Regions from separate parts of the Saccharococcus sp. Marseille-Q5394 genome, predicted to be linked through region 2. Evidence: predicted binding sites of a transcription regulator. Region 2 holds the regulator's gene; the other holds the start of a gene.
What was found. Region 2 encodes LexA, which represses DNA repair genes until DNA is damaged. Its sites were predicted from a motif close to CGAACATATGTTCG; they were not measured.
Positions count from the first base shown of each region.

Region 1 (16,797 bases), 300 kb from region 2:
TAAGCAAAGAATCCTAATAACATAATACTTTTAAAATTAATTATAATTTTTCGTATCTACCAAAACAGAGCTAAGGGGGAGATGATCTAAATGCGTATTTTACATTTATCGGATGTTCATTTCACAAAAGGTCATAAAAACTTTCATAATTATGTATTAGAGCCGCTTTTTAAAGATATACATGAAATGCATAATGAAATTCCTATTGAATTGGTGTTATTTACCGGCGATTTGCTCGATAAAGGAGGATATCCAAAAGAGCCCCTTGAATCATTTGAGTCTTTCGAAAGTGAATTTATAGATAAACTATTAAAAACATTATCGTTACCTAGGGAAAGATTCATTTTTATCCCAGGGAATCATGATATAGACCGAAAGAAAATTAACCCTCTGACTGAAAGAGGCTTAAAGACCTCCCTAGTTACAGCAAACGAAATTGAACTTCATATGGAAACCCCACAAAATTTAAATCTTGAACGTATTGAAGACTACAAGCTCTTTGAAAACATATATTACTCGGACTATGAAAATTATAAAGATAATGGTTTTGGATACTCAATAATATTAGATATCAACAACCTGAAAATTGGAATAGCTGGTTTTAACACTGCATGGAGATGTTTTGATGATAAAGACAAGACTAATTTAATCATGGGGAAGAAGCAAATTACTCAAGTTGATGCTCATTTAGGAACAAAAGAATTGGATTATAAAATCGCACTAATGCATCATCCTTTCGAATTTTTATGTGAGTCTGAGTATGAACCAGTAAAAGATTATATATTGAGAGATTACGATATTCTCTTCACGGGTCATACTCACCAAAGCAATGCTCAATCGATTACAACCAGTTTAGGAAAAGGTTGTATACTATGCGCAGCACCATCAAATTGGGAGAAAAACAATTTTCAAAACCATGGTTTAAATAGAAATGGTTATAACATCATTAACATAAATAATAACGAGAAGAGTATAACAATTCACTTTAGGAGATATAATTATGACAAAAATCGTTTTGTCGACAATACTGATTTAGGAATGGAAGATACAGCATATTCAACGTTTCATTTAGGTGATGTTATTTCAAGGGAATCATGGATGAACTTTACGAATACAATCACATATATTAAAGACAACTTTTTGGAGGTGATTGAACAAAACCTGGTAAGCTATAATACAGATACTATTGCACCGAAGCAACTAAAAGATCTTTTTGTATTACCAATCATTAAAATTGGCAATTACCATACAGACGATAACACGGAGTTCTCGGACTTTAGGGACAACTCGGAAGTACTCTCTTTTAATAAACTATGTAACTACGATAGAAACCTTGTTATGTTTGGACAGAGCGAATCTGGTAAAACTACTCTTTTATATAGAATTGCACTTGAGATATTGGAAAACTCTTATGTCTCAAAAAAGATACCTGTATTTATAGATCTAAAAACTATTGCTAGCAGGAGTATTTTTAAGAAAGTATCACAGTTCTTAGGGAGAAACTTAAAGTCCACTACGGAGATATTAGAGAAAAATAACACAGTATTACTCCTAGATAACTTACGATATATAATAAGCAATGAAAAATTATATAATGAACTGAATGAGATGTTAACGAAGTATCCGAAAATGAAAATAATTGCAACATATGATTCTCTTTCACAGGAAAATTTACCGTCGGAATTTTTAGGACATCCCATTTCAAAGCAGGTTGATATTGCGAATATAGAGTATTTTAGATCAACAGAAATTCAAACATTAATGCAAAGATGGTTTAACAAAGAAAGCGAAAAAGTAGAAGATGAGAATCTAATACAAATAATTAAAAATTTTCATCTATTAAATATACCTAGCACCCCTTTAGCGGTATCCTTGTTCCTTTGGATATATGAAAAGCAAAAAGGATTTATACCTAGAAACAATGCTGCAATGGTTCAAAACTTTGTGGAAAAACTGTTTGAAAAACATTCAGAATCAGATGTTCAATCATCTAAATTCGATTTTCATAATAAAGACAATCTTCTTGGCCACATTGCAATGGAAATGTATCACCTAGGTGCAGAGAATTATGTTATAGAAGAGGAAGATTTAAGAAACTTTATTAAAAACTTAAATAATAAGAAGAAAATTGGTCTGGAAACACAAGGCACCGAAGTTTTTCATGAATGGGTAATTAAATATTTCGTTGAAAAAGGTATTTTATTAAGTGAAATAAGAGAAAATGGACGAGTCTATAAGTTTAAACTGAATTGTTTCTTTCAGTATTATCTTGCAAAAGCAATGACTTTTTCAAAAGAATTTAAAGAATTAGTATTATCCGAAGAAAGGTATTTGGAATTTCAGAATGAAATAGATTATTATTCTGGTTTGCACAGACATGATGGAGAAATATTAGATCTAGTAGTTTCTAGAATGGAAAGAGAATATATGAAGCTTTTCAAGGAGACAGAAGTATTTGAGAAGGTTCTCAATGAAGATGATTTTCTACTGCCTTTTGATGAAATGTTTGCACGTGGTATTCATCATGAAAATGAATTACTACTCGACAATATTGAAAACGATGAGATAGACGACTTTTTGGACGATCGAAAAGTAAGTGAAGAACAAGTAATGGCTCATCATGATCAATTACTTGAATCGAGTAATCATATGGAGAAACACAGTTCAGTAATTAATAAAATTCCACAGGAGCAATTGTCAAAGTTTGAAATTCTGCAGAGATCATGGGTTTTATGCGGGAAAGTCCTAAAAAATGTTGAGGATTTGGAAGATGGTGCATTAAAGGATAGAGCGTATCGAAACACAATTATATGTTCCTTGTTATTCTTGAAATTAACTACATTAACCGCAGAAGAAATTCTTAAAAATGAAATTGAATCCGAAGATGAACAGATTCAATTTTATAAGTTTTTTATTCGATTTTCGCTACTTTTGCATCAAAATATGCTGTTTTCAGTTATGGGTACTTCAAAGCTTTTACCTGTAATCGAAGATTATGTCAATAATGATGAGTCAAAATATTCTAATGTGGAATTATTTACTTCGATTTTTATGATGATTGACTCGGGAGCTGAAAACTTTAAAGATTTATTTAATCAAGCCGTTCAAAATAATATGAGTTCTGCCGTGAGGGAATTTGTTTTAGCTAAATTACAAATACTTGATTCAAATACTAAAAATGAGGAACTAGAAGTTTTTTATCGAACTAAAATTAATCAATTAGTTAAGAGGAACTTTAAGGGTAAACATGTGATAACTAAACAAAAAGCATTAAATAGGCGTAAAGATTACACTAATAAGAGAGAGTTAGTTAACAGCATTCGCGGAAGTGAATAATAAATTATATTGAGGTATATCGTAGAGAGTAAATGGGGTTTATCTGATTGTATTTTTTTCACGCTCGAATTTGATGACGCAAAAAAAATTATTCACTCCGATTTGCTATACAACTTAGAAACATTTAAGATGGATTTAAATCTTTTTTATCTAAGTCACCACTTTCTCGGTGAAAGTCGTTAAACCTTGCATTGTTTAAGGAGATCCGACATAAATTCTTTGTCTCCGAGTTTTTATATCTATTGATAACTCAGACAGACGTCTTACGTCAAAAAAAGCTATATACTATTAGATATTTACGCATTTACTGCGTGATATATATTTAAAAAGCCGATTGATTCCATTTTGGAAGAGATCGGTTTTTTGTTTAAAAAAATTGAAGGGGTGTTGCTTAAAAATCATGAAAACAAAATTGCTATCGTTTTGTTGTGTTAGTTTCTTAAAAGTCGATTGATCCTTTACGGGTGATATCGGCTTTTTTTATTTCTAAAACTATAAAAGGAGATGGTTGAAATGGAAAAAGTGTTGTCGTTTACAAATGAGCAGAAATCATTGATTTGGAGCAGGTTTGTTCAGCCGACAAATGGGACGCAAGAAGAGGCGAATCACTTCATTGAAGTGTGTGAAACCTTCGGACTGAATCCTTTGCTAGGTGATATTGTGTTCCAACGCTATGAAAGTAAAAACGGTCCCGTGACTAGCTTCATCACTACGAGGGATGGTCTACTGCGTGTTGCAACCACCCAAGATGGGTATGTTGGACCTCCTGTTGCCAATGTTGTCCGGGAAGGGGATAAATTCGAGTTCATCCCGTCTGAAGGTAGCGTGCGCCACGAGTTCGGTCAGAAACGTGGACAGATTCTTGGCGCTTATGCAGTCATGCATCACAAGCGATTCAGGCCGGTAGCTGTTTTTGTCGACTTCCAGGAATATTTTCAAGCGAACTCCGGGGAGTTGAATAATCGATACGGCAATAAAAATGTGTGGGACAAGATGCCTTCCGCGATGATACAGAAGATCGCTGAGGTCTTCGTGCTTCGACGTCAGTTCCCATTGGGTGGGTTGTACACCCGTGAGGAAATGTCTCTTGAAGAGGATGATAACGGAAATGTCGGAAACATTGATGAGCCTATGAAATCTTCTCCAGCCCCTAAAAAGCAGAACGAGAGTCAAACGGATCAACAGGCTGCCGAAACAACTGCTCAGCAATCGAAGGATCAAAATGTTGAGGGTATATTCATTCTGCAAAGTTTTGAAAAAGGAGTAAGTCCACAAAATGTTCAATTCGCAAAATTGAATGTCATGGATAAAGAGAGCAAAGAAGTGAGCTTGGTACTCGTCAAAGCCAATCAGGAAATGATCGAATCACTCAGCCAAGTACCGATGGGCGAAGAGTTATCTATGGTCATCAAGAAAGAGAGTGGATTCAATTTCCTTGTAGAGTTCACTTCTACCCAGAAGAACGAGAAGCCTGCACAGTCTGAATCTGTAATGCATTCGGGTCAAAAGGATACTGTTCAACAACCTGTTCAACAACCTGTTCTACAGGAGAAAGAAACAGCTTCTGAACCACTTGATGCGTTCATTATGGAAAAGTACGAGCAAGGTACAACGCCAGCCGGCATTTCTTTTGCAAAGATGTATGTGAAGAATGTCGCTAGTGGTACCCAAACAATGGTTTTCGCGCAAGGAGAAGAGGCTGTTCAACAAACGAAACACCTATCCGTTGGTGAGAAGTTCAAAATGCAGACCCGTACAGAAAACGGATTTACGTTCTTCGAGAAGTTGGGGGATGCAGACAAGGGGGTGGCTTAATTATGCTACCTGAAATCCTGAAAATTGCAGAGGGATATGGTGTTACATTCAATCCACGGACGTATGGAAAAAAGGAAACGCTATGCAAATGCATATTTTGCGAAGAGGATTCCAAACCGGGCAAAGGACATAAATTCTATTTGTCATTGAACACACAGGACCAACTATACAAATGTTGGTTCTGTGGTGCTTCCGGTGGTGTCTTGGACTTTGAAATGAAGCTATCCGGTCTTCCTTATGATGAAATACGAACAAAGTATTTCGGAACAAGGAAGAAACCACTTCATCCAGCTGAACGGTTGAATGCACGGCAACTCCGTACAATTGGTTGGGCTGAATATAAACGGAAGAACCGGCCTGAGTTTAAAAAGAAAAGGGAAGCGGTTTTGCGAGACTGGAAGAGATATGAACACGAACAGCTGGTGAAACACTTTGCCATGTTTATCGTTATCGCTCATATCGAAAATCAGGAGGAACGGCAGGATGAATTGCTTCGTTTTGTCATGAAGTCGTGTAGAGAAACCCAGATTCATCTACTATTCAACCGAGTATTGGCTGAATATGTGAAAGAAGAAGCTGAAAGAACAAGCTGGGCGATTGAAGGTGCTGAAATAGGAAGGGCAGCATGGAGAGCCTCACTGTCTACCTATGACTTTCAAATGGAGAAAGTCGTGCTGAACGTGTCATTTCTCTATTACATGTTGAAAATGAAAAAACTGGACTGTGAACGAAATTTGGTGAAAAACGATAAAGTGTCGCTTGCTAATTCAAATATCCGTCACCCTTTACGGAGTAGAAATAGGGGCATGGCTATACACGGTCATGAGAAAAGGAGATCAATATGAATAACGTGAGTTTAGTAGGTCGTCTGACAAAAGATCCGGAAATCAAATATACGCAGAGTGGTGTAGCCGTGTGCAACTTCACGCTTGCAGTGAACCGTCCGTTTAAAAATGCCAACGGAGAAAACGAAGCGGATTTTATTATGGTTCAGGTCTGGAGGAAGGCCGCTGAAAATGCTGCAAACTTTCTAAAGAAAGGAAGTCAAGCTGCAGTGAATGGTCGCATAAATACTCGCCATTATGAAAATGACAAAGGGGATCGAGTGTATGTTACGGAGGTGGTCGCTGACTTTGTACAATTCCTTGACCCGAAACCTCAGGGACAGGGAAATCAGCAAGGACAGCAGAATTACCAGCAACCTCAGGGGCAGGGGGGCTTCCAACAGCAACCGAATCCCTATACAGGGAATGCTTCCGGTCAACATGCCAATCAATACGGAACAGTCGGAGGTTCATTTGAAGTAAAGGATGAGGATCTACCGTTCTGATAAATAAAGATGAAAAGGGGATTGGTCAGCCAGTCCTCTTTTCCTTTTTCAAATAAAGAAAGGAGATAGCAGCATGATATTCTCTTTTTCACGATTGAGCTTGTATGAAACTTGTCCGTACCGGTTTTATAAGAAGTATATTCAGGGATATGAGGAACCGATTACTTACCCGTTAGCATTGGGTAAGGGGGTTCATAAAGCCATTGAGGATAAAATCAATGGGATTAGTCATTCAGAAGCAGTTTTAAATGGACTGATCGAAGCTGATTTTCATCCGGAAGTTACTTTGGAGGAGTTGTCCGATTTAGTCAGCCGTGCTCCAATTCAAAAAAACATGGGTGCAACAGAGGTACATTTCAAACTTCCATTATCAAAAGATGAGTCAGCCCCGATAGTTCAAGGGTATATCGATGTAGTCTCTGAAGATGGCGGTAAAATAGTAGACTGGAAAACAAACAGGAGTAGATACGATATTCTGGACAATCACCAAGTCGGTTTGTATGCCTGGGCTATCGGTCAAATGAAGAACCAATCAACGGTGGAAGGGAATTTGTACTTCCTCCGTTTTAGTAGGGGAAGCAAATTTGTTTTCAAACAAGCTGATATGGAAAAGTCTCGACAATGGGCTTTGGCAGTGGCAAACGAAATCAATTCAAAATGTGAAATTCTAGATATGTTGCCTAACAAAGCGGAGAATTTATTTCTTTCCACACCTTCTAGTTATTGCCGTCATTGCCCATTTGTTATAGAGTGTTTTCGTAAGTTTAGCGGAAAATAAATAGAACCTAAGCAAAAGGAGGCAGTTTCAGTTGAGAACGCTTTCCTGGAGCACCAAGCCATATGCATAAAGAAGCATGGAAGTGGGCCATGACAAATGTTTCGTTAATGGTGAACGGCCACGGAGAGTATTACCAGGCAACAATCAGCTTCTATTATGAAAGTTGTTTATGATGAATTGCAGAAATAAGGATATACTAAATAAAATTGATGACTGTGAAAGCGTCCTATCCGTTGTGGATATGGGCGCTTTTTTTGTTTCCACAAAGAAGGACTTTCTAATCTTCTTGTAGAACTAGGTCGATGGGAGGGGATGTTTTGTGGAAATAGAAATGAGTAATGTGCATTGCTTGGTTTGTAATCACCAATTCAGCCAGTCGGACGTTGGAGTAATCGAAGAATGGGAACTTCCGATCTGTGATCCTTGTATTGAAGAAATGTGCAGTTTCAGAGTTAAGTATGACGGCAGCCTTGATCTGTTGGATTTCTTAACCCAAGAAATTAAAGGAAGCAAATGTGCAGGTTGTTTGAAATCGGCAATTGAATTACACGGAATCACATATGGCAGCACGGTTTGGGGGCATGCGCGGTGCAGTGAGTGTAAACAAGGCTGGAGTTTGGAGATACATATTGAGTTTGTTTAATAAAGCAAACAGCCCCCTGTCCAGTTGGATGGGGTGCTGTTTTTGTCGTAGTTTGTCGAAAATATCCAAAGTAAATTTAATTCTGTTATATTAGTCTTATGTTCATTAATTAATATTACATAATTCAGAATTAAGGGTAATAGAATATTGAAGGGAGCATGAAGAAATGCCTTTTAAAGAAAAAGATTTTCCTGCACAGTGTCCTCCGATAGACGCTATAGAAATGGATATTAATCCTGTCTATAGAGTGATAGAAAACGATACAATCCAAGAAGTTGATTTTTTAAATCATAGAGAAAGGAATAAACGGTATCCCTCTCATAAAACATGTGAAGCCCTTGCAATCTCATTCTTTACTACTTATGAAGCAGCAAACGATGCAACAATAAGATTTAAAAATTTACGGAATAAAAAGTTCGTTCAAGGTATAATTACTATGGAATGCGGTATACATAAAACAGAGAACGAACATTTGAATTTATGGTTATATAAAGACGTAGACATGGTTAAAGTGTTTCTAGGAGAGGAAGATCGTGATGGACATAAGTAAATACTCCGAATTAGAAGCACTAGAGGTTGTACATATCTTCGATTATTATGACTTCCCATTGTTCTTTATTTCGCGATCAGAACAATCAGAATATTATTTTAATTATTACATTGAAGAGGTTCAGGAACATATTGATAAATGGTTTTTTAGCAGAATTTCTAATAGGGAAAGAGAAAAAATAATCAGGCAACAACTTTCTGTTGTGAAATTTCTCGATAAGCTTCTGCGACAGAAACGATTACAACATCTTTACATCGATTCTTTTACAGATCCAGGCGAGGTGAAAATTAGACTAGAGGTAGTAGATGATATTAACTTCGATAGAGAAGATTACCCTTTAAAAGACTTTCATGTCGATTATGATTATGTAAGTAAGAAAAATCTAAACAGAGTAGATGAGACTGTCTTTGACAGCTCAAAGTTTAAAGTCATCTTTAAAGATGAGGTTAATAATCATGACATAGACTTAGACTTATTTATGAGTTTAATGCAAAAGTTTACAAAGACATATAATGGGATATCACGAATGAAAAATAGACTTATTAACGAATCGGAGGAACACGCTGATTACTTTGCGAAATTGAGAATTGACTCACTTCAGCCTTCCTCGTTTGGTGTATGGTTAAAAACTGATCCTCTTGAGGCTGATTTATTTGAAGTGCCGGAAAAATCTTTAACTTCTTTTTACAATTTTCTATATGACGTTAAAAATGATAATGAAAATTCTATAGAAGAATCATTGATGATAGACAAAGAATATGACATAGAAACCATTAAGGATATGAAAAATTTCTTGAAAGAGATATCATCAAATAAATTTTCGTTTGCATTAGAAGTTAACGAAAAATCCTCTGAAAAGGAAACTCAGGAAATAGTTTTTAGTAAAAAAGATTATTCGCAAATAGAAGTATTAAACGGAATTTTAATGAAAAATAGTAGTGAAAAGTCAAAAACAATAGATATTGAAGGATTATTAACTTCAATAAACATTCCTAACAATAAATTCCTGGTAATTTCTGAAGAATTTGGAGAGATACGGGGTAGTATGTCTAAAAACCTTAGGGATTCTGTAAAGGATTCTTTTAACCAACAGTTTAAGGTTCCAGGCAAAATTAGAGCTCGGATAGAGCAAAAAATAATAAACAACCATATAGAAGAGGTTTACGTAGAGAAAAACATTATGATTTCTTTTGATCAAGACTAAAAAGCATCTTATCGAGGTGCTTTTTTCTTTTCTTTACACACGAACGTACATTCTCTATAATGAAAACAAAGAAGAGAACAAGTGTGCATGAAACATTGGACAAATCGGATATGGTGGAGTATTGGATATGGTGTAAATGGCAGCTGATGGAACAATCAGCAGGAGGCGTATCAAGATCATCTAGGTAGGTGAGCTTTACTTCCGTGCGTATTGTTTAGGAAATCCAAACGGACTTTTACCATCGACAATGTTATAGCACTTGTTCCCGTTTCTCATAGAGAGGATGATCGTGTAATGAAGGTAGATGGAGATATCAAAGACCGCGGGAGAATCAAATGGACAGCAATGATGCTGCCGGAACACCTTGCAGACCTAAGAGAGTGGCATGCAGAAGATGAACATACAGAACGTCCTGAACTGACAGAGTGGGATTTGGCAGCTCTCCAGGAAGAAATCGAAATAGCTCATAAACGGAAATGCGAAACGTTAATAAAGACTTGGCGTGATGGACGCATAATCGAAAATCAGGGCATTATCGAAGCGATCGACCTACATAACAAAGCTATCCTGCTGGCAGACCCTTTTGGAGATCTTAGATTCTCAATAGAAAATGTCATTTCTGCACAATGCATCGACTGACCACTTTTTAAAGTGGTCTTTTTGTCGGAAAAATATAAAAATAGAAGGACTTTCTAACCTTGCGACGAATATAGGTGTTTAGGAGGGTGGTGAGGAAATGAAAAGTACTGTGAATATACCAAAGGAATTGCTTGATGGTATGACATTGTTATCGGAGGTCATTAATCCTGAATTCGACAACTTCGCCATTGTAATATTAGGGGGAAATATGGATGCGGCTAATTATCGAGCAGGGTTTTCCGTCATCCGACTCTATTTGTTCATTAGAGAAGGAGATGAATATCATTACGAAAAGGAACTTGAAGCGTTCGCCTTTGAAAGTTTGGAAACTGCATATGGATTCCTATTGGCACTCCCGAATATGTCGGCATTGGATTTGCTTTTGAGAATGCACGGACCTGCAGGACTATTTGAAAACTACCAAGTGCATTGACAATCTCCAATACATATAGACAATGAAGGGGATATTCTAAAGAATGAAACGAATGAAATCGGATATCGATTCGAGGTATTAATAGAAGAGACATCTGATATGAAGGAAAAGGTAAGAAACCTTTTGGAAAAACTAAAGAACAAGAAATGATAAGGGAGGGGAAATGCCTTCCTCTTTTTCATCTTTAATCAGCGTATTACTTAACTGTTAGCCTTGTTGGGAGTAATCATGATGAAACCGATCAACCAGCCCCATCCCTTCTTCTTTTCGGAAGATTTGCGACCTCAATAATGCTTTGCTAAAATGTGTGTAACCATTAAGTTTTTAAGTCATCGTTTAGATGAACGTCGTTATACTTTTTAGATATTTTAAAAAGGAGTGCGACATAAATTATGTTGCCTTTGTATTCTCTGTTGAAGAGAAAAGACGGGCTGATGTAACAAGTACATCCAAAATTGCTTTAAAGCATAATCATATGGATATTTACGCTTAATTGCGTGATATATATTAAAAGTCGATTGATTCCTCCGGGAAACGATCGACTTTTTTTGTTTAAAAAATCTCATTAGAAAAGGAGCGATTTAAATGGTCGGAAAACAATTAGAACGTCTTGTTTCTAGCACTAGAAAGGGAGGTGCAGAAAAATCATTCGTCTGCTATGTGGATGAAAAGAAGGAGAAGAAATTTCTAGTCTTTAAATTCGGGGGCATTTATCTACTCGATAGCAGAGGGGAAATTGAAAAGCTGAAATCGTTAACCGACATTGAAGACATTTTTCTTTCCATTGAAAAAGGCGATGTGAAAGTGATTGGCAGCGGAAATATTGGAAACTAAAAGGAGGATATTAAAATGGTACTTGCAAAGCAAGAGGTCATTGAAAACATGGAAGAGGCAATTAAACTAGGGAAGGAAATTGAACGTGTTGAATCGGCGCTGAAAGCTATGAAAGCTCAGTTGAAGGCGTTCGTAGATAATAATGGTCCGGTAGATACTGGTGACGTTATTTGGGATTACACTATATCGGCATCGTGGCAATTCGATGAAAAGGGCATGAAGGAATTGGCCCAGAACATGGTGCTTGAAGGTGTGAATCCATGGAAAATGCTGAACATCACAGCATCCAATCTGAAAAAGATGGGCTGGGATGATGCAGTGATTGCAAAAATGGGCGAAAAAAAGGAGACGCGTCGTTTCGCATCTCGTAAGAAGTAAAACTTTAAAATGTAAATACATCATAACATAAAAAGCCTTCCACCGGGCAAGGAAAGAGTGGCACATGAAAGCTTGTGCCGCTCGGCACTTGCTTTGTGTGAGAAAGGATAACGAAAATGACAACGAATAAATATATTACTTCTGCTCGCGAAGCAGTATCAACATACAATGCAGTTGGTTCTGAAAGTGTTATTGAATTGCAGGATATTCTGGCTGTCTTAATTGGGCCATCTGCGAAACCGGAATTCACTGGAAGACTGGCTGCACGAGGGATTCGAGAGTTAGTGGATATGACGGTATCCGAATTGAAAGAGGAAGGAATGACACACAATGAAGCCCTAAGGGTTCATTCGGGTATGTTGATTGCGCGCAAGATGCGTTCAGCGGGAAAAGCAGACTATCGGTACGTTATCCGTTCACCAGAGGATGCAGCAGCTTATATGATGGCTGAGATGACGAATCTTAATCAAGAACATTTCGTAGTCATCTTTTTGAATGTGAAGAATGAAGTGCTTCATAAGAAGACTGTATTCATCGGGTCGTTAAATTCTTCTATTGTACATCCAAGGGAGGTGTATAAAGAAGCTGTGAAGCATAGTGCTGCCTCAATAATTTGTTTCCACAACCATCCAAGTGGTCGGCCAGATCCTTCACCTGAAGATATTCAGGTTACGAAGAGATTGGCTGAGGCTGGTAGTGTGATGGGGGTGGAACTAATTGATCATGTGATTATTGGGGATCACCGTTTTATTAGTTTAAAGGAGAAAGGTTATTTTTGAGCGAAAAGCAGGAAGCGTCTGAGTTAACACGCTTCCTGCTTTTTCTATTGAATTATTAGGGGGTGAAAAAAGTGTAAGTACTTTCGTACGTCTTACATAAAGAATCGAATTAATAAAGATTCCTATCGCTCCACACAGTTTTACCAGATTTCTAACAAAACGTCTTTCGTTTTTGGTAGAATAGTCTTAGATATATTAAATGTAAGAGGGGGCGTACATATGGGGTATCAATCTGAAGCTCAACTCGAAAGGAATATGATTGATCAACTTGTTAGGCAAGGGTATGAACAAGTAAAGCTACCAGACTATGATGCACTTCTTCAAAACTTCCGTACGCAAGTGAATCGTTTCAATGAGAAAAAGCTAGACGGCAGACCGTTGACTGATATTGAATTTAATCGTCTTCTGACTTTAATAGATGGAAAAAGTATTTTTGAATCGGCAAAAATACTGCGGGATAAGCAGATAATTGAACGTGAGGATGGAACGGAATTATACATAGAGCTTTTTAATACACGTGAATGGTGCAAGAATCTATTTCAGGTAACAGCGCAAACTACGGTGATTGGGACATATACGAACCGTTATGATGTAACAATAATAATTAACGGTCTTCCAGTTGTTCAAGTTGAATTGAAAAGAAGAGGGTTGGACTTCAAAGAGGCTTTCAATCAGATACAACGCTATCGAAAACATTCCTATAAGGGGCTATACCGTTTCCTTCAAATCTTTGTCGTCACCAATGGAGTTGATACGAAGTACTTTTCAAATTCCGATGGCGATGTACTATTTGGTTACACATTTTATTGGTCTGATGCAGAGAATAACATCATTACGAACTTAAATGATTTTACTGCTACATTTCTTGGAAAATGTCATATTGCAAAGATGATTGCGCGCTATATGGTTCTGAATGAAAATGAGAAGCTTCTAATGGTTATGCGGCCATACCAGGTCTATGCAACAGAGGCCCTTGTTGAACGAGCGCTTGAAACAAAAAATAATGGTTACATATGGCATACCACAGGATCGGGAAAGACACTTACTTCATTTAAGGCTAGTCAGATTCTAGCTAATGAACCGTACATCAAGAAAGTCTTTTTCCTAGTCGACCGTAAAGACTTGGATAGCCAGACAATCGCTGAATTTAATAAGTTCGAAAAAGGATCGGTTGATACAACGGATAAGACAGACATGCTTGTTAAGCAGATTGAGGATGTCATGAAACCATTCATTGTCACCACCATTCAGAAGATGGCCAATGCAGTGAAGAATCCTCGATACGGAAAAATTATGGATATCTATCGGGATGAACGAGTTGTGTTCATTATCGATGAATGTCATCGCAGCCAATTCGGTGAGATGCACACCAATATATCGAGACATTTTAAGAACGCTCAGTATTTCGGCTTTACTGGTACGCCTCGCTTTGAAATAAACAAAAGTCAGGATGGTCGGACTACTGCTGATATTTTTGAAAAATGTCTTCATACGTATTTGATAAAGGATGCCATCAGAGATGGGAACGTTCTTGGTTTTTCAGTGGAACATATTCGGACATTTAACGCAGCCGTTGATGAATCCGACAAAACCCGCGTCAAAGCAATTAATACGGATGAGGTATGGTTGCATAGGGATCGGTTGCAGTTGGTTGTCCAAAATATCCTTGAGAATCATGAAAGAAAATCCCGAAGCAAGGGTTATACAGCAATCTTTACTGTACAGTCCATCCCCATGTTGATTAAGTATTATGAAATTTTCCAAAAAGTTAAACATCCGTTCAAAGTAGCTGGCATCTTTACTTACGGAGCTAATGAAGAAAGCGAAGGAAAAGATGAGCATTCGCGGGATAGCATTGAGCGTATGATTGAGGACTATAACGGAATGTTTGATACGAATTTCTCTACAGATACATTCTCCGGTTATTTTTCAGATGTTTCCAAGCGTGTGAAGACAGCTCAAATCGACATACTGCTTGTCGTGAATATGTTCTTGACCGGTTTTGACAGTAAAACACTTAATACGTTGTATGTAGATAAGAACTTGAAACACCACGATCTGCTACAAGCTTTCAGCCGGACAAACCGTGTGGAGAAAGCAACGAAGCCCTATGGGAATATCGTGTGCTATCGGAATTTAAAACAAAACACAGACGAAGCGCTCAAACTGTTTTCCCAGACAGATTCGGTTGATGATATTTTAATGAAAAGCTACGTTGAGTACCTAGCCATGTTTCTGAAATCGGTAAAAAAAGTGCGTAAAATTGCGGCTACTCCTGAAGCGGTCGATCAGTTGGAACGGGAAGAAGACCAAAAAGCATTTGTTGATGTTTTCAAGGACATGACAAAGCTATTGATCCGCTTGAAAACATTTACTGAATTTGAATTTGACCCTGAGGCTCTTACAATCGATAGCCAAACGTATGAAGACTACAAGAGTAAGTACTTGAAAATTGCCGATCGTGTGAAAAATGATGTTGAAAAAGTATCTATCCTGCAAGATATTGATTTTGAATTAGAGCTTATGCACACAGACCGGATTAATGTAAGTTACATCATGAATCTTATTCGGGATCTTGATTTCAGCGATAAAGACGATTTAGAGAAGAGGCTGCGCTTCATTGAAGAAGAGGTAGATCGTGCTGATAATCCTGAACTACGTTTAAAAATAGATCTGATTAAAGGATTCTTGAAACGTGTGGTTCCTGACTTAACGAATGCAGACTCTGTTGATGATGCGTATAATCATTACGAGGAAGAGGTACGGGAAGAAGAGATACAAGCGTTTTCTGATGAAATCGGTTTTCCGGAAAAAGATTTGAAACATCATCTAGAGGAATACGAGTACAGTAATATCATCCAGCAATCTGCAATTAGTGATTCGTTAAAAGTTGGGTTATTAAAGAAAAGAAAACTATCAAAGCGGATTGTTCAATTTATTATCGAGCATACAAAACGGTTTGCATGAGAGTGAGCATATCGCTCTCTTTTTTTGTTATTTTTTAAAATTACAGCTATTTATAATTGCTATTTTTAAAAATAACAGCTATCATTAAATTGTTGATAGACTAAGGAGGTGGAGGATATACAATTACAAGAAATTGCTTCAGTCGTACAAGGAGTAAATTCTGCGCGTGTTGAAACGGCAGAAAATGCACCTAACGCTGAGCTTGTTAAGATATTGACGTTAAAAGAATTTAACGAAGCGATGGGATTACCATATCGGCTAGCACAGGATAAGAAGACAAGCATCTGGATTGACGAAGAGCGGATGGATAAACTTCGATTGACCGAGGAAAACATGATTGTCGTACATTTACTATCTCAACGAGTCGCTTCCATACCTGGAATCTATAAAGGGCTTCTGGTTCCTTCGAATTTCGTTGTTATCGATTTTTATGAACCGGTCAATGCTAAGTTTATTGAATGGTATTTCAATGAACATGCAGAAGTTCGTAGGCAATTTAAGTTGGCCACACAAGGGACAAGTGTTTCCTCCTTATCCATCAATATGTTGCGAGAAATGAATGTCTCGCTACCACCAATTCAGTTGCAAAATGAGATAGGGAAGATTATTCAAGCGATACAGCAGAAAAAGAAACTCATTGATGAGAGAATGGAACTGGAAGATCAATATATCCACGAATTACTTTCAGAGAAAATGGAGGAATATAAATGACAACATCCGAAAAACAACGGCTACAGCAGGCAGAACTACATAAAAAGCTATGGGATATGGCGAACGACCTTCGAGGCCAGATGGAAGCGAATGAATTCAAAAACTATATTCTTGGCTTAATTTTCTATCGCTACTTATCCGAAAAGACGGAGACTCGTGTAGAAAAGCTATTAGAAGAAGACGCTATTACTTATGGAAAGGCATGGGCTGATGAGGAATATCGTGCGGCATTGGCAGAGGAACTACTCCAACAAATCGGTTATGTAATCGAGCCTAAATACCTCTTTTCAAATATGTTGATTGAAATTGAAAAAGGAGACAATGGAGAGTTTGATACGGAATTGCTGCAAAAAGCAATTAATGCAGTAACTGAATCGACGCTTGGTACAGATAGTCAGGC
Region 1 covers NZ_CAMPPQ010000001.1:590,658-607,454, reverse strand. The annotation lists gene OC538_RS03005 (metallophosphoesterase) at 91-3,336, shown strand; gene OC538_RS03000 (RecT family recombinase) at 3,850-5,151, shown strand; gene OC538_RS02995 (hypothetical protein) at 5,154-5,996, shown strand; gene OC538_RS02990 (single-stranded DNA-binding protein) at 5,993-6,481, shown strand; gene OC538_RS02985 (RecB family exonuclease) at 6,555-7,259, shown strand; gene OC538_RS02980 (hypothetical protein) at 7,579-7,902, shown strand; gene OC538_RS02975 (hypothetical protein) at 8,069-8,452, shown strand; gene OC538_RS02970 (hypothetical protein) at 8,439-9,656, shown strand; gene OC538_RS02965 (YolD-like family protein) at 9,951-10,295, shown strand; gene OC538_RS02960 (hypothetical protein) at 10,393-10,728, shown strand; gene OC538_RS02955 (hypothetical protein) at 11,314-11,562, shown strand; gene OC538_RS02950 (hypothetical protein) at 11,578-11,940, shown strand; gene radC (RadC family protein) at 12,057-12,719, shown strand; gene OC538_RS02940 (type I restriction endonuclease subunit R) at 12,939-15,686, shown strand; gene OC538_RS02935 (restriction endonuclease subunit S) at 15,795-16,397, shown strand; gene OC538_RS02930 (type I restriction-modification system subunit M) at 16,394-16,797, shown strand, end outside.
Region 1: a site for LexA is predicted at 9,697-9,710, ahead of OC538_RS02965 (YolD-like family protein). Genes of this name have one in related genera too.

Region 2 (16,797 bases):
TATGGGAAAAGGGCATCCGAAATGTCCAGTCGGTCCAGGCGATTGGATATAAGGAGCTGTATCAATATTTTGAAGGCGTCATCTCACTAGATGATGCAATAGAGTTAATAAAGAAAAATACTCGTCATTATGCGAAACGTCAAATGACATATTTTAGGAACAAAGTGAAAATCAGCTGGTTCGATGCAAATTCGGATAAAGAAAAGATTGTCGATGAAATTATATCAATTTTGAAGGGTTTTGAAGAGGCGGAATCGAATAAGTAAAAAGGCAAGAGAAATATAGAAGTAATTGGAGGCTGGGGTGTATGTCACAAGGTAATATGCAAGAAACATTTTTGAACTCACTACGGAAAAACAACACGTTTGTCACTGTATTCCTACTAAATGGTTTTCAGTTGAAAGGCCTTATCAAATCATATGATAATTACACCGTACTTTTGGAATCAGACGGCAAGCAGCAATTGATCTACAAGCATGCAATATCGACGTATGTACCTGCTAAGCCTGTAGTTTTGAAGGACGAGGAATAAAAACATATGTCCCAATGAAGGAACAGGTTCAATTAACCTGTTCCTTTTTCCATTTGGAATATCAAGAATTACTGCGAGGCAACTCCCAGTGATATTGATATGAAAGGATTCGTAAGGCAGCGACAACTACTAGCAATGCGTACAACGCCCAATCATAACTGTAAAGACCGATACCGACGAAAAACCCGGCCCCTGCTGCCCAAACGGCATAAATATCCCTTTTAAAGACGAGAGGGCGCCTTCCAGCGAGCAGATCCCGGATGACTCCTCCCCCTGCACCTGTCAACACGGCAGCAACCATTACTGCGAATAATGACATATTCATATTGACCGCAAGCATAGCCCCTTGAATCGCGAATGCCGCCAATCCAATGGCGTCAAAATAAGTGCCCCACCGATTCCAATGATTAATGATCGTCTTTGAAAAAAAGAAAATGAACGTTATTAAAACCGATGCGACGATGAAGAGGAAATTTTGACTCCATAGAACAGAAGCAGGCAACCCAAGAAGTACATTCCGGATAGCCCCTCCGCCGAACGCTGTTACCATCCCTAATATATAGACTCCGAAAATATCATATTTCTCTTCCTGTGCAATTAGAGCTCCCGAAATGGCAAAAGCCGCAGTGCCGATAAAACTGAATACTTCCCAAGCCAATGATGTTCCTCCTTGCTCCAAACACTTCATATAGTATATCAAAATAGAGGCTTTGCCAATTCCGGTCATTTTCCATTGACCAATCCAGACAGACTGATAAGATATTATAGTGACTATTTGTAGGAATGAGGAAATGAAATGATGATACATGAATTTGCTTCGGAAATCGAAACTAAGGCAGAAGCCGCTGAACAAAAACTTGCCCCATATTTTAAAGAAGTTGAAAAGGCGGCATTTTACAATCAACGGAAGGTGCTGGCAGCTTTCCGGAAAAACATGGTGAGCGACTTTCATCTAACCGGCTCGACTGGATACGGATATGACGATAGCGGCCGGGATGTACTGGAACAAGTCTATGCAGACACTTTTGGCGCGGAAGCATGTCTCGTACGTAACCAGATCATCTCCGGCACCCATGCCATCTCACTGAGCCTGTTCGGAGTACTTCGACCGGGGGATGAACTCCTTTATATTACAGGCAAACCTTATGACACACTGGAATCAATAGTGTCCGGAAACGGAGAGGATACAGGATCACTTATAGATTATGGAATCACTTACAAGCACGTTGATTTGAAGGAAGATGGCGCAGTCGATTTTGAAGAAGTGAGGAAGAATATCCATAACAAGACGAAAATGATTGGCATACAGCGTTCAAAAGGATATTCGGACCGTCCTTCCTTCCAAATTGAACAAATCGGGGAAATGGTACGCTTTGTCAAATCGATTAACCCGGACCTTATCGTATTTGTCGATAATTGCTACGGGGAATTCGTGGAAACGAAAGAGCCGGTTGAAGTTGGGGCCGATCTGATGGCGGGCTCACTCATAAAAAATCCCGGCGGGGGACTTGCAAGGACCGGAGGATATATCGCAGGACGTGCCGATCTTGTGAAAAAATGCGCTTATCGCATGACATCTCCTGGCATCGGTGCAGAAGCGGGTGCCTCCCTTGATACGCTATTGGAAATGTACCAAGGCTTTTTCATTGCGCCACACGTCGTCAGCCAAGCTGTGAAAGGCGCTCTCTTCACAGCGGCATTCTTGGAAAGCTTCGGATTTGATACGACTCCGCATTATTCAGCTGCGCGGACCGATTTGATACAATCCGTCAATTTCAGCAATGCTGAGCAGATGATCGCATTTTGTAGGACCATCCAGGAGAACTCGCCGATAAATGCGCATTATGCGCCAGAACCATCGTATATGCCGGGCTATTCGGATGATGTGATAATGGCTGCCGGGACATTCATACAGGGTTCTAGCATCGAACTAACAGCAGACGGTCCGATTCGTCCGCCGTATACGGCTTATGTACAAGGCGGATTGACATATGAACATGTTAAGGCGGCAGTTATGTCCTCCATGGATAACCTGCTGAAAGACTATAGGGTGGAAAATTAAAATGAAAAGAGGATGATCCTAGTCGATTCAGGTCGACAGGGTCATCCTCTATTTTTAATTGCTGAATGGTAATTAATGAATCTGGCGATAAACGCCGACTACTTTTCCAAGGATGGAAACAGAATTGACGATGATTGGCTCCATCGACTCGTTTTCCGGTTGCAAACGGAAATAATCCTTCTCTTTAAAGAAGCGTTTCACTGTTGCTTCATCCTCTTCTGTCATGGCAACGACAATTTCACCATTATGGGCAGTGTGCTGCTGTTTGACGACAACATAATCCCCATTCAGAATTCCGGCTTCTATCATACTATCTCCGACAATCTCAAGCATGAACAATTTATCGTCAGATGTGCCGTACGTATCCGGCAAAGGAAAGTATTCTTCAATATTTTCAATTGCAGTGATCGGCAAGCCGGCGGTTACCTTTCCGACAAGCGGAACGTGGACAACTCCCGATTTCAGTGCAGTCAGACCCTCGGGATCCAGCACCTCGATTGCTCTCGGTTTTGTCGGATCCCTCCGAATGTAACCTTTACTTTCCAATCTGGCCAGATGACCATGCACGGTAGAACTGGATGCTAGTCCAACAGCTTCTCCGATTTCACGAACGGAAGGCGGGTACCCTTTCAGCTTCACTTCATCTTTGATAAACGTAAGGATATCCTGCTGTCTCTTTGAAATTTTCTTCATTATTCCACCCCTCCAATTAATAGAATCAATGATAAGCAATTGTGCGAACAAAGGTCCGCCACCACAATTGTTTCTTAAAGAGAGTATAACAGGTGTTCGGGTGATTGGCAAACAAAGGTTCGAAGATTTGATTGACTTCTAAAAAAACCTGTCCTATAATGGGAACAGGTATTCCGAACAAACATTCTTGGAGGGGTTTTTAATGACTTTCATTCAAAAATATGGCTTCATTCTATTAATTATTTTCCTTTGCACTGCATTTACACTCGTAGGTGTCTTGAAAGAAGTTAAATCAGCCTCTACTTCATTCGTTGAAGTAACAATAACAGAAGGCGATACACTTTGGGGATTGGCGATAGACTATTCTTCCGATGAACATTCGGAGAAATGGATAGCGAAAGTAATGGAATTGAATGGCATGCAATCCACTATGATCAAATCAGGAGAAATATTGAAATTGCCTAAAGTTGATTCAGCAATACCTGATCCAATGATGACAGAATTGGCAGGAGACTAATGATGACAGAGAAAATGCAGACCTGTGTCTTATATTGCCGTGTCAGTACGGAAAAAGACTCTCAAGTCGCCTCCTTGTCCAGGCAGGAAGAAGAACTGAAGCGGCTTGCGGACGAGCTAGGGCTGAAGCCTATACATATATTCAAGGAAAAACATAGCGGCTACGATATGGATCGAGAGGGATTGCTCGACTTACTGGACTGCGTCCGTGATGAAAAGATAGACGCGGTACTCGTACAAGATGAAACAAGACTAGGGAGGGGGAACGCAAGGGTCGCTATCCTTCACCTTCTTGCCAAAACGAATACTGCAGTCATTACAAACCACGATAGCGGCGCGTTGAAGTTAAATGAGATGGACACAATGCTGCTGGAAATACTGGCAATTGTAGAAGAGTACCAACGCAAATTGCACAACGCCAAAATCCGTAGAGGCATGAAGCGGGCAGTCCGCGACGGTTACAAACCAGAACGGAACTTGAAAAACAAAGGGAATCTAGAAGGACGCGAACGGATTGAAGTCCCAATCAGTGAAATCGTGTCCTTACGCCAAAAAGGCCTGACCTTCGAAGAAATCGCCGGCATATTGAAAGGCCTCGGCCATAACGTAAGCAAAGCAACGGTCCATCGCAGATATAAAGAATATGAAACAGAGCAGGAAGGGTGATTAGTTGCACTTCCTGCTCTTTTTGTATACCTTCAAAGTAGAGTTTTAATGAGTTCCACTTCAATTGTTAATGGTAATATTGTTATTAGTATTATGGCTATAAGGATTGAAGTGCTAGGCTGCCTTAATTTCTGCAAAAAGTGCAGAAATACGGCAAATCGAACACTTCGCTGTTCGATTGGAAAGCGTCCGCCTGGAAAAACGGAAATCCATTGTACAATTGAGTGATGGACAATACAACTGGAGGAATTTTATGTTATCCCAAGATAAAATTAAACGTATCAACGAACTATCCAAAAAGTCAAAAACAATCGGCCTATCAATCGAAGAAGCAAAAGAACAAACACAACTACGCAAAGAATACCTGGAAACATTCCGTTCGTCCATGCGCGACACAATCGAAAACGTCAAAGTGATCGATCCCGAAGGTAACGACGTCACCCCGGAAAAAGTGAAAGATGCTCGAAACAAGAAGTTCCTGAACTGAATAACCAAACATAGGATGGATTGTATTTCATCTATTTATTGACTACACTATAGATGCTATAACAATTGCAACTACAAGATAAAGCACGGGAAAGGATGTTCTGAATGACCGAAAAGATTGACCAATTAGCAATTAATACGATTAGGACGTTATCTATCGATGCAATCGAAAAGGCGAATTCCGGCCACCCGGGATTGCCAATGGGAGCAGCTCCGATGGCTTACACCCTATGGACGAAGCATATGCATCATAATCCTTCCAATCCTGAATGGTTCAACCGCGATCGGTTTGTCCTCTCTGCAGGTCACGGCTCCATGCTGTTATATAGCCTGCTTCACTTGAGCGGCTACGGTTTGCCAATGGAGGAATTGAAAAACTTCAGGCAATGGGGATCGAAAACACCTGGTCATCCGGAATACGGCCATACAGTCGGTGTCGAAGCAACGACAGGTCCACTCGGACAGGGAATCGGAATGGCAGTCGGAATGGCCATGGCTGAAAAGCATTTGGCTGCACTTTATAACCGCCCGGGGTTCGACATAGTCGATCATCATACCTTTGCACTTTGCGGCGACGGCGACCTTATGGAAGGCGTTGCAGCAGAAGCGATTTCCCTTGCAGGTCATCTCCAATTGGAAAAATTGATCGTCCTCTATGACAGCAATGACATCTCCCTGGATGGAGAACTAGATATGTCATTCACAGAAAACATCCGAAAACGTTTTGAATCATACGGATGGAACTATATCCGTGTGGAAGATGGCAATGATGTTGAACTAGTTTCAAAAGCGATTGAAGAGGCGAAAGGCAATTCAGGCGGCCCGACAATGATCGAAGTGAAGACGGTCATCGGCTACGGTTCGCCGAATAAATCCGGAAAAGCTGACGTCCATGGTGCACCACTAGGCGAAGATGAAATGAAGCTTACGAAGGAATACTACCAGTGGACATATGAAGAGGATTTCTGTGTCCCTGAAGGCGTCTACGAGGCATTCAAAGAGGCGACCGATGAATTAGGCGTCAAAAAGGAACAGCAATGGAACGAACTGTTTGCACAATACGAGAGCAAACATGCTGACTTGGCCAAACAATTGAAAGCGGCAATCAAAGGTGAAATGCCTGAAGGACTTCAAGAAGCGCTTCCAACTTACGAGGCAGGTTCTTCACATGCTACTCGCTCCGCTTCAGGAGATGCCATCAACGCCATTGCAAATGTACTACCTTCTTTCTTCGGAGGAAGTGCAGACCTTGCAGGTTCAAATAAGACGACAATCAAAGGTGCGGGAGACTTCCTTCCAAGCGATTACAGCGGCCGCAATATCTGGTTCGGCGTCCGTGAATTCGCGATGGGTACTGCATTGAACGGAATGGCACTTCACGGTGGCTTGCATGTGTTCGGCGGTACATTCTTCGTATTCAGCGACTATGTACGACCGGCCATCAGATTGTCTGCCCTAATGGGAATGCCTGTCACATATGTATTTACGCATGACAGCGTCGCAGTAGGTGAAGATGGTCCAACACATGAGCCTGTGGAACATCTGTCATCCCTTCGCTCAATGCCTGGATTAACGGTCATCCGCCCTGCGGATGGCAATGAAACTTCGGCTGCATGGAATATTGCGGTATCATCGAAAAACAGACCGACAGTACTTGTATTATCGCGTCAAAATTTGCAAGTGTTGCCGAAATCCGGTGAACTTGCAATGGATGGCGTGAAACGTGGAGCGTACACGATTTCTCCTGCCGAAAAAGATGTGGCAGACGGAATCCTCATTGCGACAGGCTCTGAAGTAAACCTTGCTGTTGCAGCTCAAGCGAAACTCCGGGAAGAGGGAATTGACGTTGCCGTCGTATCCATGCCTTCTTGGGACTTGTTCGAGCAGCAGGATGAGCAATACAAAGAAAGCGTACTGCCGAAAGCAGTCAAAAAACGCCTATCCATTGAAATGGGTGCTTCCCTCGGGTGGCATAAATATGTTGGTGACGAAGGCGGAGTCATTGCAATTGACACGTTTGGAGCAAGCGCTCCAGGGGAAAAGGTTATTGCAGAATATGGCTTCACTGAAGAAAATGTCGTTCGTGAGATGAAAACGATCCTCGGTCGTAATTAATCTATACCGCTTCGGAATGTCATAAGACTACTTATTCCGGAGCGGTATTTTTCGCTGCTTTATTGATACACTATTGGAAAGTTTTCGACAACAATAGTGCCTTTCTTTACCGTGTTTTGACAAACTTTTTACTTCTATTGGGATAGACTATGTAAAAAGGAGTGACGGTCATGAGAACTTATGATATTTATAAAGTGAAAAAGAGATACCAATCGTTCATTCTTGGAAGGGAAGGGCTTCTCTATGATTTGCTCAAAGATCATGCACAGGAGCAACCTTTACAAGAAGTCCGTTATTTATGTGATGAAATTGAAGAATCAGCGATTGACCAAGCGATCCTCAGCAATTTGGGGAAAAGTTTTACGACGGTCGAAAGCGATGATGGAGAATATAAATTATCTCATCCAGTGAAAGGATCCATTCACATTTCACTTAACCCATATTCCCTTCAAGCTTATTGCGATGGTTCACGGATGTTGGATCTAGATTTATTTGTCGCATTATCCGGATCGGATGATCGTTTTTTTGCTGTGATGGACAAGCATGGCGAGTGGGGATGGCTGAAACCTGTCAAACAGGAAAATCATCTCGGAAATGATCATACTTTCTTATTTTAAATTTTAATTCGGTATAATATAGAAATATTCACAGCCGGTCATTGCTATCCGCGGCCTCTTTGTTGTATAATCCATCATGGTAGAGTATTCTCGAATCACGGTAGTGAAGGAGGTATAGCGGATGAGCACGATTTGGGTAATCCTCATTGCCGTCGTCGCGTTAATCGCAGGTGTGGCCCTCGGATTTTTCATTGCACGTCAATATATGATGAAATATTTGAAGGAAAACCCGCCGATCAATGAGCAAATGTTACGTATGATGATGATGCAAATGGGACAAAAACCTTCACAAAAGAAGATTAATCAAATGATGGCACAAATGAACAAAGTTAGTGACAATGCGGGTAAGAAAAAATAAGCTAGCTTATTTTCCTTCTATAAATGTTATTTTCATTTGAGTTATTTGTACAAGCTATCATAATGATACAATCGACAAAAACCACTTTTTACTGATGATAAAATCAGGAAAGTGGTTTTTTTATGCAATCACTCATGGTATTAAGGGGTATTTTGAATAAATTTCAACTTTGAGTATCCTTTCTGATCCTGTACAAGTTGGTCGATGAAACGTATTTTAAAGACATGTTTATGCTGTTTGATAAGCCGGTGGAAGGTTTTATTGTCCTTAAATCGGGTTGGTTACGTACTAAAAGAAAATCAAGAATAATGAAACGATTTGAATTGTAATCCGTATAATTGATAGGCAAGGGAAACTAGCTATATGGAAAACCAACAGGTAGGGGAGTGAACTTTATGGAAACATTTGGGAGAGGGTGCTTTTATATTATTGTTGGCGTAGTAGTCTTGATGCTTATGTCATTCATGCTGCAAAGCCAAATTGACATACCGTGGATCATTGCCATTCCACTAATTGGACTGGCATTTTGGGGTGCGAGTAAAAAAACAAAAGGTAAAGATAACAAGTAATTTAATCGACGTTTCTTGAAGTCTTAAAGGAGGAACTTTTATGAATAACGAATATAAAGAGACAGAGAGCAAACAAATGGATGGGTTTGACTTAAGTTTTAGAAATCCAGAAGTCCGTGTATGGATCGCAATCATGTTGCCTTCTTTCATAATAGCTAGCTTATTCTTATTTTTGACTGACATCCCTTCTTGGTATGCCACGTCCGCGATTCCCATTGTTTCTTGGATTTCTTTTTTCATTTGGCGATTTATTTATAAGAGAAGACAGATTAAAGATTCATTGGAGTAAGAGTAGAAATATGAGGAGGAATTGTATGAACTATATTAGAAATATGAGAGAACTGATTGGTCACGAAACCCTCTTCACGGTTGGTTGTGGTGTAATAATAGAAAATGAAGGCTGTATATTACTGCAGCATCGTACTGATGAAGAAAATTGGTGTATTCCAGGAGGAGTAATGGAGATCGGGGAAACATTCGAGCAAACAGCCAAAAGAGAAACTTACGAGGAAACAGGATTGGATATTGGTGAGTTGAAGTTGTTCGGTATATACTCAGGAGAGAGTTGTTTTGTACAATATCCAAATAAAGATCAAGTATACAGTGTTCAAATCATCTTTACGACAACTACATTTAGCGGTGAACTAAAGCAGCAAGGAATTGAAAGTAAAGAGCATCTGTTTTTCAGGAAAAATGAATTACCTGCTAACTTGAACCCGCGCCAAGAACAGCTTATACGCCATTGGGCTGAGAATAAAACTTTGCCTGTGATTAGTTAACTTTGTAATCCCGGTGTATGAAGGAGAATAAATTGGGGGCGATGTTAATATCTATTAAAGATATGGTTGAAAGGATTCTCTTTCAATTCTCAATACGTCCAAATCAAGCATGTCCCTTAATAATTGGAATAGATGGTTTAGGCGGCTCTGGAAAAACTACATTAGTTAAAGAAATTGAACAGGAATTAAGTTATCACAATTGCCAAGCTGTCTCTTTTCATCTAGATGACCACATTGTTGAAAGGAAAAACCGATATCAAACAGGACATGAAGAGTGGTATGAATATTATTACTTACAATGGGATGTTACTAAGTTGAGGGCTACTTTATTTGAACCGCTGTCTAGTGGTTGTGACAATATTCAGCTTGATTTTTATGACAAATTTACTGACACAACTACAACCAATTATATTAATGTACCATCCGCCAGTGTAGTTCTCATTGAAGGTATATTCCTACAAAGACAAGAATGGAAAGGGTTCTACAATTTTGTCATATATCTAGATTGCCCATGGGAACTGAGGTATGAGAGAGTATTAAATCGTGATTTGTATATCGGGAAGTATGAAGAACGACTTACTAAGTATCAAAGTAGATACTGGTTAGCTGAAAAGCATTACATCGAGATCGTAAAACCAACTATGATTGCAGATTTAGTACATAACGCATAATTTTAATAAGGAAAAGGGGAATGAAAAATGGACGTTAAATATCCAATAGGGGCATTACAAGTTCCTGAAAAAGCAACACTAGCAAATGTGCAAGAATGGCTAAAGGACATCGAAACGTACACGATTCGATTACGAGAAGTTGTTGATTCATTAAATGAAGAGGAATTAAGAAAAACTTATCGGGATGGTGCCTGGACAGTACGTCAGCTCGTTCATCATATTGCAGATTCTCAGTTGAACATGTATCAACGGTTAAAACTTGCATTAACTGATGAAAATTCAACAGTACCGGCGTTTGATGAAGAAAAGTGGGCGATTCAACCGGATACACAGCTTCCAGTGGAAAGCTCCATTAAAATGCTTGAAGGGATTAATGAGCGAATCGTAGCATTAGGAAAGAGTTTATCTGAAGAACAGCTGGATCGAGTTTTTACTCACCAGAAAAACGGTGAAATAACAGTTGGAACAAAAGTTGCAAAATTAGCTTGGCATGAAAATCATCACTTGGCGCATATAAAAATTGCATTGTCCAAATAAACTTGCCACATATCATTTGCTATTTCCTTGTGCATCTGTTATTCTTAAGAAGAATTATTTTTGTTCTGTTTCAGATCGAGATTAGATTTTGTTTTTCGTCTAAAGTATTTGAGCAAGGATAATAACACATTGTGTGGATAACCGCACTAGGAGGCAACAATTATGGAACAAGGTACAGTTAAGTGGTTTAATGCAGAAAAAGGTTTTGGATTTATCGAGCGTGAAGGTGGAGAAGACGTATTCGTACACTTCTCAGCAATCCAAAGCGACGGTTTCAAATCTTTAGACGAAGGTCAAAGCGTAACATTTGAAATTGAGCAAGGACAACGTGGCCTACAAGCTACAAACGTTCAAAAAGCTTAATTATAGCTAAAAGAAACCCTCTTTCCGATATACTGGAAAGAGGTTTTTTTGTCATGTCATGAAGTCTGAAAACCGAAATTATGTAGGAAGTGCAAGACTTCCTGTTCGTATTCCTCTGGATTCTCATTGAATGACTTCGCATGGGCACCCTTATCGAATAGCTTTATCATCTTCTTGTCATCCTTCAACTCGTACAGTTCCTTCGTCATTTCCGGCAGAATGAAATCATCTTCCATACTATGGATGAACAGCATCGGTTTTTTAATGTTTACAATCGCTTCCCTCGGCGAAATGAGACCTGTCGTGTAGCCGTCTCTGATCTTCAGGAACAGATTGGCGGCCCGCAATGTCATTGACGACCGAAGAGGTGTGCTCGTACGCATGATATGAAGGATCTGCTCGGTGAAATCGGAGAATGGACAATCGACAATGTAAAAGTCTGCTTCATCTTCATACTCTCCCGCATATAGGATCGTCGTCGCAGCTCCCATCGATTCACCGTGGACGCCGAGCAATGCCCGGCTGCCAATCCGGTCGCGTACAGCGGAGACTAGTGCATTCAAGTCGACCTTTTCATAAAAACCGAAGCTTGTCGTCTTTCCCCCCGAATCCCCATGGCGGCGGTGATCGTAAATGACTGAATTGAATCCCAGCCGTTCAAATAATCGTGCATATTTAATCGAGTTGATCTTATTTTCCGTCACGCCATGGCAAATGATAACTGTCCTTGTCGTATCAAGCGGTTGTAAAAAAACCGCACGCAACGGGTAACCATTCGGGGAGTCCACCCAAAAATCCTCTTTCCGCACCGTTCCATACCAATGTTCATCAAACCTTTTGGCAATAATTTCTCGTTTTACAATCAAATCATGATCTTTCAGTTTCATGAACATCAAACGATTTGCCGCGTAAAAACCAAGAATTGTCAGAATGGCGGTGTATATGCTTCCAATAATGCCTGTTATATATAGGAAGCGCCGTTTCAATTAACTTCAACTCCTTCAGCAGCTGCGATTTTTGTACATTTTGTACATTCCTGTGACGATAGGATGCGAAACAAGAGGAGCAATCATTCCGACAGCTTCACAAATCTTTTCAACATTGACCCCCGTTTCAATCCCTAAGGAATCAAGCATATGGACAACATCTTCTGTCGCTACATTGCCTGTTGCGCCGGGTGCGAAAGGACAACCACCCAGGCCGCCAGCGGAAGTATCAAAACGGTCGATTCCTGCCTGTAATGCAGAAAAAATATTTGCGATTGCCATTTTCCGTGTATCGTGAAAATGAGCTGTCAAAAGAACTTCCGGAAATTGCTCTCTTAACAATGTGAACAGCTCGTAGCTTTCAACCGGATTTGCCATCCCGATCGTATCTGCTACGCTCAGTTCATCCACTCCGATCGAAACGAATCGTCTGCACAGGTTACTAACTTCCTCTCTCTCTATCTTCCCTTCATACGGACAATAAAACGCGGTTGAAATGCATGCCCTCACGAAAAGGCCATCTCTTTTCAATTTTGCGATGACAGGTTCAAGTGCGTCCATACTCTCAGCTGTCGTCCGGTTAATGTTCTTTTTATTGAAAGTATTGCTGACACCGACAAAGACGGCGATACTTTCCGCACCTGCTTCAATAGCAAGATCAGCCCCTTTTTCATTTGGTGCCAATACAAATTGGCGTCCAATCTTCTCTGTTTTTGCTACAATGTTTTTTGCGTCAGCCATTTGTGGTACCCATTTTGGTGAAACAAAGGATGTTAGCTCCATTTCCTGGATTCCTGCAGCTTGCAATGAATGGATGAAATCCAATTTGTTTTTTTCATCTACATGATTCTTTTCATTTTGTAGGCCATCTCTTGGCCCGACCTCGATAATTGTAACGTTCTTTGGTAAAATGAACATATCATCCCTCCTCTTTATATTGTACTGAAGGGATGCGTTGAATGGAAACGAAGAATGAAGAAATCTCTGAATTTATGAAAATGCAAACAAGGGATAGGGGGAAACATTATGTCAAACGAAGTAGTGATTGTAAGCGCCGTACGTACGGCAATCGGGTCTTTTTTAGGATCTTTGAAGGACGTCTCCGCCTCAGAGCTCGGCGGAATTGTCATTAAGGAAGCACTTTCGCGTTCGGGAGTGAAGGCGGAAGATGTGGATGAAGTAATTATGGGGAATGTACTGCAAGCAGGTCTAGGTCAAAATCCGGCCCGGCAAGCGGCAATTAAAGGCGGACTTCCTGAAACGGTCCCTGCCATGACGATCAATAAAGTATGCGGTTCCGGCTTGAAAGCGGTTCATTTGGCTAGACAAGCGATACTTGCAGGTGATGCGGATATCGTCGTCGCAGGCGGGATGGAAAATATGAGCCAAGCACCATTCTTACTTCGCAATCCAAGGGAAGGCTTCAAGATGGGTGATCAGAAACTCGTCGACAGTATGATTTCTGACGGACTTTGGTGCGCATTCAATGACTATCATATGGGAATCACGGCGGAAAATCTTTGTGACCGCTATTCGATTACAAGGGAAGAACAAGATGCATTTTCGGCTGCTTCTCAAGAGAAGGCAGCAGCTGCGATTGAAAACGGCAAATTCAAAGATGAAATAATTCCTGTGGAAATTCCTCAACGTAAAGGCGATCCGATCGTGTTTGATACAGACGAATATGTAAAAGCAGGAACGACAACCGATAAATTAGGGAAATTACGTCCAGCATTTAAAAAGGACGGCAGTGTAACAGCAGGCAATGCTTCAGGCATTAATGATGGAGCAGCTGCGTTTGTCATTATGTCACGAGTGAAGGCGGAAGAACTCGGCATTGAACCGTTAGCAATCTTGACCGCTAACGCAAATGCAGGAGTCGATCCGTCAGTCATGGGCATCGGACCTGTGCAAGCAGTAAAAAATGTACTCAAAAAATCAGGAATGAATCTGGCTGATATCGACTTGATTGAAGCAAATGAAGCATTTGCGGCACAATCACTTGCAGTTGATCGCGAGCTGAAGTTCGATAAGGAAAAATTGAATGTCAACGGAGGCGCAATCGCTCTGGGCCATCCGATCGGCGCAAGCGGTGCGCGGATACTTGTCACGTTGTTGCATGAAATGAAGCGTCGCGATGCCAAAACGGGTCTTGCTACATTGTGCATCGGGGGCGGACAAGGCGTCGCCACAATCGTTCGACGTCCTTAAGGAAAGAAGGTGTACTGAATGGCAAAGAAAAAATCAAGGCCAGCAACTCCAATAAAACGCGAAGATGAAAAAGCGACGCTCTCTGAGACGCTTGATAATGATATATTAGTAAAATTGAAAGCCGCCAAGAAGGAAATGACGGCAAAAGCTGAGGCGGAAGAAGCGGAGCGTCAAGAGATGATTCGACGCGAACGTATCGAACGTGAGAAGAACAAAAGCTTTGCCGAGTTGCTCGATGAATTTGGGGATAACGGCACAAAATATTGAAATTTTGATTGCCGGGTGGTTTTGTCCATCCGGTTTTTCTTTATCTAAAAGAAAAGTGACGAATAGAAGAGCGAATCTTACACACTCTATTGCTGACCATATGACAAGGAGTGAAAAGGATGAAAAAATTAGCGATTTCTCTCTCGTTGCTACTCATGCTTGCTATAGTTGGGTGTGCTAACAACAAGGACAATAACAACACGAATGGAAATACGACAAACGGCAATAACAATGCTACGGAAAATACCGGTGTTGGAGAATCTGCTCAAGGAAACAATGATAATACGACCACTAACAACGGCCAATCAAAAGTGGAAGTGGCAGATGACGCAGCGGAAAAGATTACAGCGATGGAAGAAGTGTCAGCTGCAAACGTTCTTGTAACTGACCAAAATGCTTATGTCGGTGTCGCTTTAAAGGAAGGCGTTAACGAGAATGAAGATTTAAAAAAGAAGGTAGCCGATGAGGTCCGACGCATGCATAACGATTTCAACAATGTATACGTGTCGTTCAACCCCGATGTCGCCAAGCGTTTCACTGAATATGGAAATCAGCTCCGTGCAGGAGAACCGGCCGAAGGGTTCTTTGAAGAATTTACAACGAGTATTAATCGGATGTTCCCAGAAGCTAAATAAAAATTAAATAATCGTTTGATTACCATTTAAAGGTTTAGAGGACGACAGGAAGGGGTAGTTTATGCATACCTCTTCCTTTCTATTGTGACAAATCTGTGACAAGTGTTTTATTTCAAGAATTTAACACACAATTCGACATTTTTTTTTAACGGTCTACATTATGATAGGCAAAGGTAAAAAAATTGACGGAGGAAATGCGCGATGCGATTGATAGGAAAACAGCTTTTATCTTTTAAGATCCACATGAAAAGATCGAAGATGGTCAAGATAGCAAAAGACCGTGGATTTACTCATCCAGCAGTTGTAGCATGCAGCCAAGAATTGGATTCTTTACTGAATCGTTATCAAAATATAGCGTAAAAAAAGACATACCGCGATTTGTGGTATGTCTTTTCTTGTTACGCCAATTTTACAAGTTGGCTTTTCAATTCCACTATCCAATTGAATGGATCAGCTTCATGTCCAGCCTGAATGTTGGAAAGGGTGTCGAATAGACGCTTCGCCAATGGACCTGTTTCACAGTTGTTAACGACCATCTTGTAGCCATCCCAATTCAATTCACCGACAGGAGAGATGACAGCCGCCGTTCCTGTTCCGAAGACTTCCTCAAGCTTTCCTTCATTATAGGCTGCCCTAATTTCATCCATTCCTATTTTTCGTTCTGAAACAGGAATATCCCAATGCCGCAAAAGCTGCAAAATCGATTTCCGCGTAATTCCTTCCAAAATACTTCCGTTGATAGCAGGGGTAATGATTTCGCCATCAATTTTGAAGAAGATATTCATGCTTCCCACTTCTTCGACATATTTCCGTTCGACGCCGTCCAACCAGAGCACTTGTGAATAGCCCCGCTGATCTGCAACTTGCTGGGCTTTTAGGCCTGCCGCATAATTGCCTGCAGTTTTCGCGCCGCCTGTACCGCCTTTCACTGCTCTGACAAATTCGTTTTCTACAAGGATTTTTACCGGATGAATGCCTTCTTTATAATAGGAACCTACTGGAGATAGGATGATGAAGAACTGATATTTTCTCGCAGGAGCAACACCTAGGAATGCTTCATTTGCTATGACGAAAGGTCGTATGTACAAAGAGGTGCCTTCCAACGTCGGTATCCAGTCCTTTTCAATATGAATGAGCTGTGTCAATGCATTTAATGCTGCATCTTCATCGATTCGGGGCATACAAAGCCGATCCAATGAAAGATTAAGCCTTTTCATATTCTCCTCAGGACGGAATAACCGCACAGTACCATCTTCTGCTGAGCGATATGCTTTCATGCCTTCGAATACCGTTTGCCCGTAATGCAAGACGATGGAAGCAGGATCTAATGTGACCGGAGCGTAAGGGACTATTCGGTGGCTATGCCAACCTCTTCCTTCATCAAAATCCGCAACAAACATATGGTCGGTGAAACTTCTGCCGAATACGAGATGCTCGGGATTTGGCTTTTCTTTTTTAGAATCGCTTAGTTTAATCTGGATGGGTGTTCTTGTCATTCGGATCAAATCTCCTTATGAATAGTCTTAAAGACCATTTATTATTGAATAGAATAAGTATACTGCATTTTTAGAAAAATGGAAGAGTCGAGTTATTATATTATTGTTACGATTTTGAAAACGGTTACAAGTTGGCTTGATTGTATGTATGTTTTCCCGCTTGTACAATAGAACTAAAATAGAAAAAGGTGTTTGACATGGAACGGATCATTGTTATCGGTGGAGGAATTCTTGGCGC
Region 2 covers NZ_CAMPPQ010000001.1:286,575-303,371, forward strand. The annotation lists gene miaA (tRNA (adenosine(37)-N6)-dimethylallyltransferase MiaA) at 1-266, shown strand, start outside; gene hfq (RNA chaperone Hfq) at 308-532, shown strand; gene OC538_RS01395 (trimeric intracellular cation channel family protein) at 594-1,190, opposite strand; gene OC538_RS01400 (aminotransferase class I/II-fold pyridoxal phosphate-dependent enzyme) at 1,329-2,594, shown strand; gene lexA (transcriptional repressor LexA) at 2,667-3,287, opposite strand; gene OC538_RS01410 (LysM peptidoglycan-binding domain-containing protein) at 3,490-3,804, shown strand; gene OC538_RS01415 (recombinase family protein) at 3,807-4,469, shown strand; gene OC538_RS01420 (DUF896 domain-containing protein) at 4,723-4,956, shown strand; gene tkt (transketolase) at 5,061-7,070, shown strand; gene sirA (sporulation inhibitor of replication protein SirA) at 7,241-7,687, shown strand; gene OC538_RS01435 (YneF family protein) at 7,809-8,045, shown strand; gene OC538_RS01440 (hypothetical protein) at 8,441-8,614, shown strand; gene OC538_RS01445 (hypothetical protein) at 8,655-8,903, shown strand; gene OC538_RS01450 (NUDIX hydrolase) at 8,929-9,393, shown strand; gene OC538_RS01455 (kinase) at 9,435-10,064, shown strand; gene OC538_RS01460 (YfiT family bacillithiol transferase) at 10,092-10,601, shown strand; gene OC538_RS01465 (cold-shock protein) at 10,764-10,964, shown strand; gene OC538_RS01470 (alpha/beta hydrolase) at 11,021-11,950, opposite strand; gene OC538_RS01475 (hydroxymethylglutaryl-CoA lyase) at 11,966-12,868, opposite strand; gene OC538_RS01480 (acetyl-CoA C-acetyltransferase) at 12,974-14,161, shown strand; gene OC538_RS01485 (YqkE family protein) at 14,180-14,428, shown strand; gene OC538_RS01490 (YhcN/YlaJ family sporulation lipoprotein) at 14,548-15,063, shown strand; gene OC538_RS01495 (aspartyl-phosphate phosphatase Spo0E family protein) at 15,265-15,423, shown strand; gene OC538_RS01500 (branched-chain amino acid aminotransferase) at 15,462-16,559, opposite strand; gene OC538_RS01505 (NAD(P)/FAD-dependent oxidoreductase) at 16,757-16,797, shown strand, end outside.